Parashewanella spongiae: one gene and its partner. Each later gene encodes a partner of the first gene's protein in a complex. Links are inferred from orthologs where the notes say so. Each region holds a gene or a part of one and is shown on either strand. Other genes may lie near its edges.

Evidence for each region.
Region 2: the proteins of groL (region 1) and metK are in contact, whole or in part, in a cryo-EM structure (PDB 8P4O), measured with the Escherichia coli proteins. The link is inferred for Parashewanella spongiae from one-to-one orthologs.

The regions. Positions count from the first base shown.
Region 1 is NZ_CP037952.1:5,193,372-5,198,646, reverse strand. The notes cover bases 1,344-4,213. They hold groL (chaperonin GroEL), read left to right. Parts: upstream 1,344-1,888; coding sequence 1,889-3,538; downstream 3,539-4,213. Other genes in these bases: E2I05_RS20620 (co-chaperone GroES), read left to right, coding at 1,540-1,830. In the rest of the region: E2I05_RS20625 (MATE family efflux transporter), read right to left, coding at 1-767; E2I05_RS20610 (hypothetical protein), read right to left, coding at 4,532-4,810; E2I05_RS20605 (hypothetical protein), read right to left, coding at 4,810-5,163.
Region 2 is NZ_CP037952.1:4,512,778-4,517,415, forward strand. Bases 1,324-4,311 are described here. They hold metK (methionine adenosyltransferase), read left to right. Parts: upstream 1,324-2,235; coding sequence 2,236-3,387; downstream 3,388-4,311. Other genes in these bases: E2I05_RS17930 (hypothetical protein), read right to left, coding at 1,324-1,542; E2I05_RS17940 (hypothetical protein), read left to right, coding at 3,814-4,311. Outside these bases: E2I05_RS17925 (hypothetical protein), read right to left, coding at 1-304; more of E2I05_RS17930, read right to left, coding at 292-1,323; more of E2I05_RS17940, read left to right, coding at 4,312-4,527; E2I05_RS17945 (ATP-binding protein), read left to right, coding at 4,620-4,638. UniProt on the Escherichia coli protein: Catalyzes the formation of S-adenosylmethionine (AdoMet) from methionine and ATP.

The DNA.
Region 1 (5,275 bases):
GGATTAATGAGGTACATTAATGCAGCGGGACGAGCAATGTGAGCCAGCTTTTGCCAATTCTGCTTGAGTCTCACTCGGTCATGTTCAGCAAAAATAACCAATTTTCGTTTAAATATCAGCAAATGGCCTGAAAAACCAATCGCCACTATCCAAGAAATAACGCTAGCAATAGCAGCGCCTTGCATTTCTAAGCGCGGAAAAGGGCCTATGCCAAAAATGAGCAATGGATCTAATACTAAATTTATTAGTGCGCTGATGGTCATGATCATGGCAGGAGAGCGAGTGTCCCCAGTGGCCCTTAGTCCTTGGTTTCCGACCATGAGCAGAACCAGTAATGGTGCGCCGAGATACCAAATGAACAAATAATCATTCACTAAAGGTAGGCTTTCGGCATTGGCGCCCATCAAAGTAAACAGCCAATGCATTGATGCGCTGCCGATCAAACAAAGCCCAGTGGCGACTAGAAAGCTGAGTAATAATGCATCATGTAAAAAAACTCGGGCATGTGGGGCTTGGCCAGAGCCAATTAAGCGGCCTAAATTAGTGGATACAGCAGCACCTACTCCAATAGCGATACTGATCACGATGAGGGTGACAGGAAAAGTAAAACTGATGGCGGCCAGTGGCACAGTCCCTAAGCGACTGATGAAAAACGTATCCACTAAATTAAATGCAAACACAGTAAAAATACCTAATAAATTAGGTAGGCTTAGTTTTAGCAAGACTTGACCGATAGGGGCACTGAGCAATCCGTGTTTATCTTTCATAAGTGACTATCGGTTAAAGTTCCATAAAATACGACTCATAAGGATACCTGATCACCTACAAAGCTCAGCTAACTTTGCTGTCACTTCAGCGTAGGCTGGAGTCCAGGGGCTGTTTATCTTTCAGGATTAAATTTTGTGCTATTTGAGCGTTTATCTGTTCAAGGCGTAAGCTGTGAAGCTTAGTCATCTAAGTGAACGGGTTACAACACAGAACAGTGAACGCTCAAAAGCATCTAAGACAGCGTAAATTGGTCATTTCTACTGCGTTATCGCTTGCTTATTTGGAATACCAAACCGCACAAGCTCTGTCTTGTATAAAACGACCAATTTATCGCTGCAAAAATAATCACGAAAGATAAACAGCCCCTAGTGTTTTTTCTTTTCTTGGAAAAGCCACTGGATACCAGCCTACGCTGGTATGACGATATAGTAACTATCTGTAATGACGATATAGTAACTATATTGTTCAATGCGCTAAACTAGCCTACAGTAACTTTGGCTGAGCATAATTGGTATTAGTCAGGTAATGATAAATAGAATTCTAACAAGTTTTCATCACAATGGCTTGAATCAAAATAAACGGAAAGCCTTTATGGGCTGATTTTCCAATTTTTTTATTTTCAAGCCCTTGGTATTTTTACGGCAGGCCCCATATCTCAATCATCAAGTCAGCCTATTCTTATTTTATAAGATAAACCAAGGTGTTTAAGGCTAAGAACATAGTATAAGTTGCCTGTAACTATAGGCTATTAATCGTCAGGAGAATCCATAAATGAATATTCGTCCATTACATGATCGCGTTATTGTTGAGCCGCTTGAAGTAGAGTCAAAATCAGCGGGCGGTATTGTATTGACTGGCAGCGCTGCTGAAAAGTCGTCACGTGGCAAAGTTTTGGCTACTGGTAAAGGTCGCATTCTAGAAAACGGTACGGTTCAAGCATTGGACGTACAAGTCGGCGACGTTGTTATCTTCAACGAAGGTTATGGCGTTAAGAAAGAAAAAGTAGATGGCAAAGAAGTATTAATCATGTCTGAAGCAGACATTCTTGCTGTTGTTGCGTAACGAGTAACGTAATAAACGATTCTTTTTCATTTAAACCAAATTCAGAGGATATATTCACATGGCTGCAAAAGAAGTCTTATTCGGAAATGACGCGCGCGTAAAAATGCTTAAAGGCGTTAATGTGCTTGCTAACGCGGTAAAAGTTACTTTAGGTCCAAAAGGACGTAACGTTGTATTAGACAAAAGCTTTGGCGCTCCACTGATCACTAAAGATGGTGTTTCAGTTGCAAAAGAAATCGAACTAAAAGACAAGTTCGAAAACATGGGCGCTCAAATGGTGAAAGAAGTTGCATCAAAAGCCAATGATGCAGCAGGTGACGGTACAACTACCGCGACGGTTTTAGCACAAGCTATCGTAACGGAAGGTCTTAAAGCGGTTGCTGCTGGCATGAACCCAATGGATCTTAAACGCGGCATTGAAAAAGCCGTTAAAGCGGCCGTTGTTGAATTAAAAGATTTATCTGAAGAGTGCAGCGATGAAAAAGCGATTGCTCAAGTGGGTACTATCTCAGCAAACTCTGACGAAACCGTTGGTGAGATCATCGCAAACGCTATGGCGCGTGTAGGCAAAGAAGGCGTTATTACGGTTGAAGAAGGCCAAGCACTGGAAAACGAACTTGATGTAGTGGAAGGTATGCAGTTTGACCGCGGTTATCTATCACCTTACTTCGTAAACAAACAAGAAACAGGTAGCGTTGAACTAGAATCACCATTCATCCTTTTGGTTGATAAAAAGATCTCTAATATCCGTGAATTACTGCCTTTACTAGAAGGTCTAGCTAAAACGGGTAAGCCACTACTTATTATTGCTGAAGATGTTGAAGGTGAAGCACTAGCAACACTAGTAGTCAACAACATGCGCGGCATCGTTAAAGTGGCTGCTGTTAAAGCACCTGGTTTTGGTGATCGTCGTAAAGCCATGCTGCAAGACATCGCAATTCTTACTGGCGGTACGGTAATCGCTGAAGAAGTTGGTATGGAGCTTGAAAAAGCAACTCTAGAAGATCTTGGTACAGCTAAGCGTGTAGTTATCACGAAAGACAATACAACCATTATTGATGGTACAGGAGAAGAAGCGCAAATCAATGCTCGCGTTACACAAATCAAGCAACAAGTTGAAGAGTCAACTTCTGATTACGACAAAGAAAAATTGCAAGAGCGTATGGCGAAATTGGCTGGTGGAGTTGCAGTAATTAAAGTAGGCGCAGCTACTGAAATCGAGATGAAAGAGAAGAAAGCACTAGTAGAAGATGCACTTCACGCGACTCGTGCAGCGGTTGAAGAGGGTGTGGTTTCTGGTGGTGGTGTCGCGCTTATTCGTGTGGCGTCTAAGATTGGCAACGTCGACGTTTCGAACGAAGATCAAAGACACGGTGTTGAAATCGCACTACGTGCAATGGAAGCGCCACTTCGCCAAATTGCGGATAACGCTGGTGAAGAAGCGTCAGTGGTTGCCAACAATGTGAAGAACGGCAGTGGTAACTATGGTTACAATGCGGGCAACGACACATACGGCGATATGCTAGAAATGGGTATTCTTGACCCAACTAAAGTGACTCGTAGTGCGTTACAGTTTGCTTCATCAATTGCTGGTCTTATGATCACAACAGAAGCGATGGTAACTGAAGAAGAGCAAGAAGCTCCAGCCGGCGGCGCACCTGATATGAGTGGAATGGGCGGAATGGGCGGAATGGGCGGCATGATGTGATAGGCCTAAACTAACCTAGTTTACTGTTTCAAAAGAAAAGCCGTAGTCTATGATTGCGGTTTTTCTTTTGTTACGGATAAACATGATTTCTCGTGACATCTGCGAAAATGGATATCTAATACCAATTACAGTAATTAATCCTAAAAACATCAGTTGACTGCGTTCTCAAGCGTAGAAAAAGTGGCTGATAGTAAGGCGTAGCTTGCAGCAAGTAGTTATTCTACTTGCAAAAGTTACAACGCAGATAGCAGCCATTTTAGCAAGCTTGTGAGCGTAGAGCACTTCACTCATTGGGTGAAAGCCATGATGATAAAGTCATCTTATTGACTCAAACAGTTACTCATATACTCAGCGTTCAACTGATGTTTTACCGTGAAAATAGCCGCTAACACCTATTCCCAAGCCTGTTAGTGAAAGCATAAAAGCTAAAAATTACTTCGTTTTTAGCTTTAGGTTGGAAATAATCTTCAAATCTCAGCGAATACAATTTTCATGGTGTAGGGTGATAGAAAAATAGTAGCCAAAGTAATCGCATATGACATCTATGCCTATCATGAACGTTTAGGTTAATCTCTCACTCAGCAAGAAATAAAGGTTTTCAGTACAAGGCGCATGTTCGAAGTACTATATTCCCTACGGCCGCCATACAAAACTGGCGTTCAACGCACTTAGTCTTTTGGCGGGATAATTCAAGAACGTGCAACGCAGTAATGGAAACCTTTAGCCTTGCCCTTCGGGAGCTTGTATGCACAAACTTTGGTTTATAAAGAATACTTCACAAAATTATCTCAACGTAGCAATGTAATAACGACAGTTTTGTATGTCGGTAACCACTACTTGCTGCTATTCATGCTTTGCTATCAGTAATTTTTTCTGCGTATATGAACGCTCCCAACCGATTTATTCAGGTTAAATAAAAATGCAGTTAACATTATAATATTGTCGTTGTTCTATGATGCGATCATACTAAAAAGTGTGCTCGCGAGTATCAAGTTAATGGCTATACTCGCTCAATACTATCATTCCTGAGTTGAATTTATCCTCGATAAACTCAAGTCTAAATTCATCTTTGAGAAAACTTATCATTCCATTTTTTAACGTATTATTGCCATGGTATCCAGTTATGATCGATGTTATCTTGGGTTCATTGTTTTTTTTGTGGTAACAAAATAATAATCTTGCGAAAGCTAATGGAACACCTCGAATATGTGTACCATCGCCTGAATGTCCTTCGAAGATTTTATCCATATGTAAATCTATACAATGATTCATTAAACCAACATTTTTTTATATATTCCTTGTGTTATCCCTTTACCAATCATGTTTGCGAAATTATCTTTTTCAAGCGGCGCAAGTTGAGCATGTACTTGTGAAGGAGTACTCATGTTACATTCGTTCATTATTTTTTCTAAATACCATATTTCAGTGTCAAATTTCTTAGCCTTTATACATACTTTAATAAAGGCATTGTAAATGGCAACATTAGGCTTGATGCCCCATTGTTGCATTAAACTGTCTGTATCTGTATCGTTCAATACCAATGATTTGGCTTCGGCATAACGCTCCATTTCAGCACAGGCTGTCAGCAAATTCAGGCAGGTGATTTGATTGGCCTTTAATGACAAATGAGGTGCTATTAGGGATCTAGCATTTAAAAATCTACCGCAATTGGAGTGATTGTAAGATCCCACTTTGGTAATTCACTATTTCTGACTATTTTACTTTCCAGCTCTTCTT
Region 2 (4,638 bases), 680 kb from region 1 along the record:
GTTTTTTAGGGGTCGTAATTGCAGCCAGACATTCACATAATTGTATTTCGTGCGCATTCAGACTGAGGCTTGTATTCACCGTCCAAACCAATGGCTCAGGTTTTACTGAATAGTCTTTTTTTTCTTGTACTAAGCTCTGACGACCATATGAAGCAGGGAATGTATCTTTTTTCATTTGAAGCGTTAGGTTATGGCGCCTAGATAGTTCTTGCACTAACGGCTTCAAAGTCTGTTTTTTTTCTATATAAGGGAAGACTCTTGGGTGGCTTAATAAACACACAAGACCATGAATCACCTCCCCCACAATGGCATATCGTCGTGTTGCACCGCCTTCAAGTATCTTGCTAACATTTCAGTCAAAGCCCGCAAAGTAATATTAAACTGAAGCTCTGGCAATTCTTCCAATTCTGGTAAAACCAACTTAATAATGCTGGCCCAACTCTTTGGTTTAATGACAAAGGCGTAATATCTAAATCCATTTGTTAAATGATAATAATACAGTGATTTATTTTCTTTTATCTCTGAGTTGGTTAAAACATCGTATTCAAGTCGTTCGACAAACCCTTCATAGATTTGTAATTTATCACGAAATCGTTGGACGATGGGTGCTTCAGAGCCATGTACAACGACCAAACTTTGAGCAATGACGCTGATAAAGTACAGGCTTAACATCGAAGCATTTGGAAACTTATCTTTTTGCTCTTCTGCTGCTGCAATCAAATAATACTCTTGAATGAATTTCAGCAAATTTAATGAAAAGTCTTCATGGAAAAGATCGGATAAAAGACCTGAAATTAAAATTGACAGTTCATCAACTTTCTTCCCAATCCCTTTTAAATGAGCTGGCATCAAGTCAACAATCAGGATAAACAGCCCATATTTTTGCAGCAAAAATATAAAGTAATTGAAAATAACATCGATTATTTTAAGGTGCATTTCTTGGTATCCAATCACAGAAAGGTTAGTCACACTTCTCTGATGAAACCCCTCAAGAAAACAGCCTTCGTCTGGGTAAGTATCCCGATACAATTTATATCGTTTAAACAAGCCTAAACATTCACAAATCAGTTTCATCATTTCTGTCTTATTTAACACATCATTTTCTGTTGATTCTGGTGGAAAATTTGAAAATTTTTTGATGCTTCTAATGAGAAATCGGTGGGCTTCATGAAAGATCACATGCAAGCCTCTTTCTTGATATAGCTCAAAGAATGTCACCTCAGGCATGGCCCAAACTATTGCCTTATTTGTTTGTGTAAATCGCTTTTGGGCACAAGCTTGCAATTTACTTGCACAAGCCGTTTTTCTAACTGGAGCAAATGGGCTTATTGAAGAAGTTAATTTTGGCTCTCCTGCTTGACTTGGTTCTAGAGTAGCCTTAGCTGTAGAAGACCCATTCAAATCAAGGTCACGTTCATCCGAAACTTGAGCAACATGGGGGCTACTATTTGTTTCGTCTGGTTGTTGAGTCTCATCTTCAACTAATACGGGTAAGGGATCATAAAAGTAGCTTGTAAGTTGAGTTTGTAATGACGACCACATGAGATAGCTCAATTATTAACAATATCTTTTTATACCTTGTTTTAGCTGACTCACACATGAACACCTGTCATTAAATGAAATGGCAACCCTTTTTCACCTCTTATACCAATTACAGTAATTAAATTCCCAGCTCAGAGCTATGTATGTGTTCAAATTACAAGTGAAATTGATGAAGACATAGTTATTACCGACATACAAAACTGTCGTTATTACATTGCTACGTTGAGACAGTTTTGCGTAGTAATTTGGACACATACAAGCTCCCGAAGGGCAAGGCTAAAGGATTCCATTACTAGGTTACAAGTTTTTGAATTATCCCGACAAAAGCACTAAGTGCGTTGAACGCCAGTTTTATATGGCGGCCGTAGGGAATATAGTACTTCAAACTTGCGCCTTGTACTGAAATCCTTTAGCTCTTGCTAAGTGGGAAGTTAATTACTGTAATTGGTATTATTCACTGAATTTTAAAGTTTTTCCGTTTGTTAACGGCAAGTAAGATTTATTTTTACCGTAAATAAAAATAATTAAAATATTAAAAATCCCAATTAAGGGATGAAAAATAACTGCAACTGAACTAAAATAGCCGTCTAGATGTAAATGCTTCTATACTTTGTAGGGTTATTCAATTAACTTTTATTAACCGTTGTACTAGATACAGAGGCATATCAACCTAATTTGATGAGATTTCCCCCAATGGCAAAACATTTATTTACTTCTGAGTCTGTTTCTGAAGGTCACCCTGATAAAATTGCAGATCAAATATCAGATGCCGTTCTTGATGCAATTTTGACTCAAGATCCTAAAGCTCGTGTCGCTTGCGAAACCTACGTAAAAACAGGCATGGTAATGGTAGGCGGCGAAATCACAACTTCGGCTTGGGTTGATATCGAAGAAATCACTCGTAAAACCGTCAGAGACATAGGTTATACCCATTCAGATATGGGTTTTGATGCTGACTCTTGCGCCATATTAAACGTTATCGGTAAACAGTCTCCTGATATTAACCAAGGTGTCGACCGTGCTGATCCAAAAGATCAAGGTGCGGGCGATCAGGGCTTGATGTTCGGTTACGCCAGTGATGAAACTGATGTACTTATGCCTGCTCCTGTAACTTATGCTCATGCTTTAGTTAAAAGACAGTCTGAAGTTCGCAAAGACAACACCTTGCCATGGTTACGCCCTGATGCAAAAAGCCAAGTCACCTTTGCGTATAATGAAGGAAAAATTGTTGGGATTGATGCCGTGGTGCTTTCAACTCAACATTGTGACAGTGTCAATCAAACCGACTTAATTGAAGGCGTGATGGAAACCATCATTAAACCAGTGTTACCTTCAAAATGGCTGAGTAATGAAACTAAGTACTTCATCAACCCAACTGGCCGTTTTGTGATTGGTGGTCCTGTAGGTGATTGTGGTCTAACAGGTCGTAAAATCATTGTTGATACCTACGGAGGTATGGCTCGACATGGTGGCGGCGCATTCTCTGGTAAAGACCCTTCAAAAGTTGACCGTAGCGCCGCTTATGCGGCTCGTTACGTAGCAAAGAACATTGTTGCTGCTGGTTTAGCGGCTCGCTGTGAAATCCAAGTGTCGTATGCCATTGGTGTAGCAGAACCTACATCAATCAGTGTTGAAACCTTTGGTACAGGTAAAGTTTCTGAAGAAGTACTGATTAAGCTGGTACGCCAACACTTTGATCTTCGTCCTTATGGCTTAACAGAAATGCTCGATTTGGCTCGTCCTATCTACCAAGACACTGCGGCTTACGGTCACTTTGGTCGTAACCAATTCCCTTGGGAAGCGACGGATAAAGCTGAAGTATTAAAAGCTGACGCAGGTTTGTAAAGCTTCACTATTTTACTTTCTTTGTTGATACAAACAGTATTTACAAGTCACTCTAACTAAGCTCGTTTCAGATAAAATGGAAATGAGCTTAGGAAAGTTGCGGAAGAAAGTATACCGATGAGTTCTCGTCACTCCAGCGCAGGCTGGAAACAAAGTAACGACAGTTTTGTATGTCGGTAATAACTATGTTTTCATCAATTTCACTTGTACTTTGAACACATACATAGCTCTGAGCTGGGAATTTAATTACTGTAATTGGTATTAGCTATTCGTAAATCGAAAAAAACATTAAGTTTCGTTCATTTTACAGGTGAAAAATTGCTCTTATCCAGCTAACCATGTAAAACCATATGCTCTGTTATATAACTCTGTATAAGACTTTTTCTATATCAATGACTTTGGCTAAAATTGATGGAGGATCGTAGTATGATAACTGCAACACCTTTCAACTCTTCCCGAGATCAATACCATGGAGAAGAACACTTCACTTCTCAAGCTGTAACACAACAAAAATCAACGACTGCGACTTCTGATCACGCAGAGAAGTTTCAATCAACACCATTATCAGAAAGTGAAAAATCCGCTCCTCATCCATCTAACCAAACACACCGATTAAAACATACCCAAAAACCATCTAACGGAAGCCTAGTTAGGACAACTAACAAGCAGCTAGACGTTGAAAATAAAGAAAAATTAGTTTCACTTCATGAAGTCTATAAACTAAAATTTGCTGCTATACCCCACAGTGCAAAATCATTTTTAATTAAATCAAATAAAACAGATCAATTAAGGCAAGAATCAATCAAAAAGCACATCCTAAAAATACAAAATACAAAAATGCCTTCCATTCGCGAACTTCACGTACCTAAACCGGCAATAAGAAGTACCCAAAACATTATCAAAGACAGGATCTGTGAATTAACCATGTTAATTAAAAACAGTGAAAGTCGACAACAGCGTCTTCAAAATTCAAGGAAGTCACTCCCCCCAAAAAGAACTGACTGTTCTCGTCGTGAATACCTTGAACAATTCAACATTTGTACCAGTTTAATGAACCTCAATATTCAGTTAAGGCGCTACAATTCTGAGCTTGCTGAACTTTGTTCTGATGACAACCAAATTTTTCTTCGTGACAGATAACATAGATCAATAAATGCAAATATTTACATTTATTAGAATCTCATAACCCTTTATTATTTAATTAAAATAACCAAATTAAAGACGAGTGAAGAATGCAAGAATCGAAGGTAA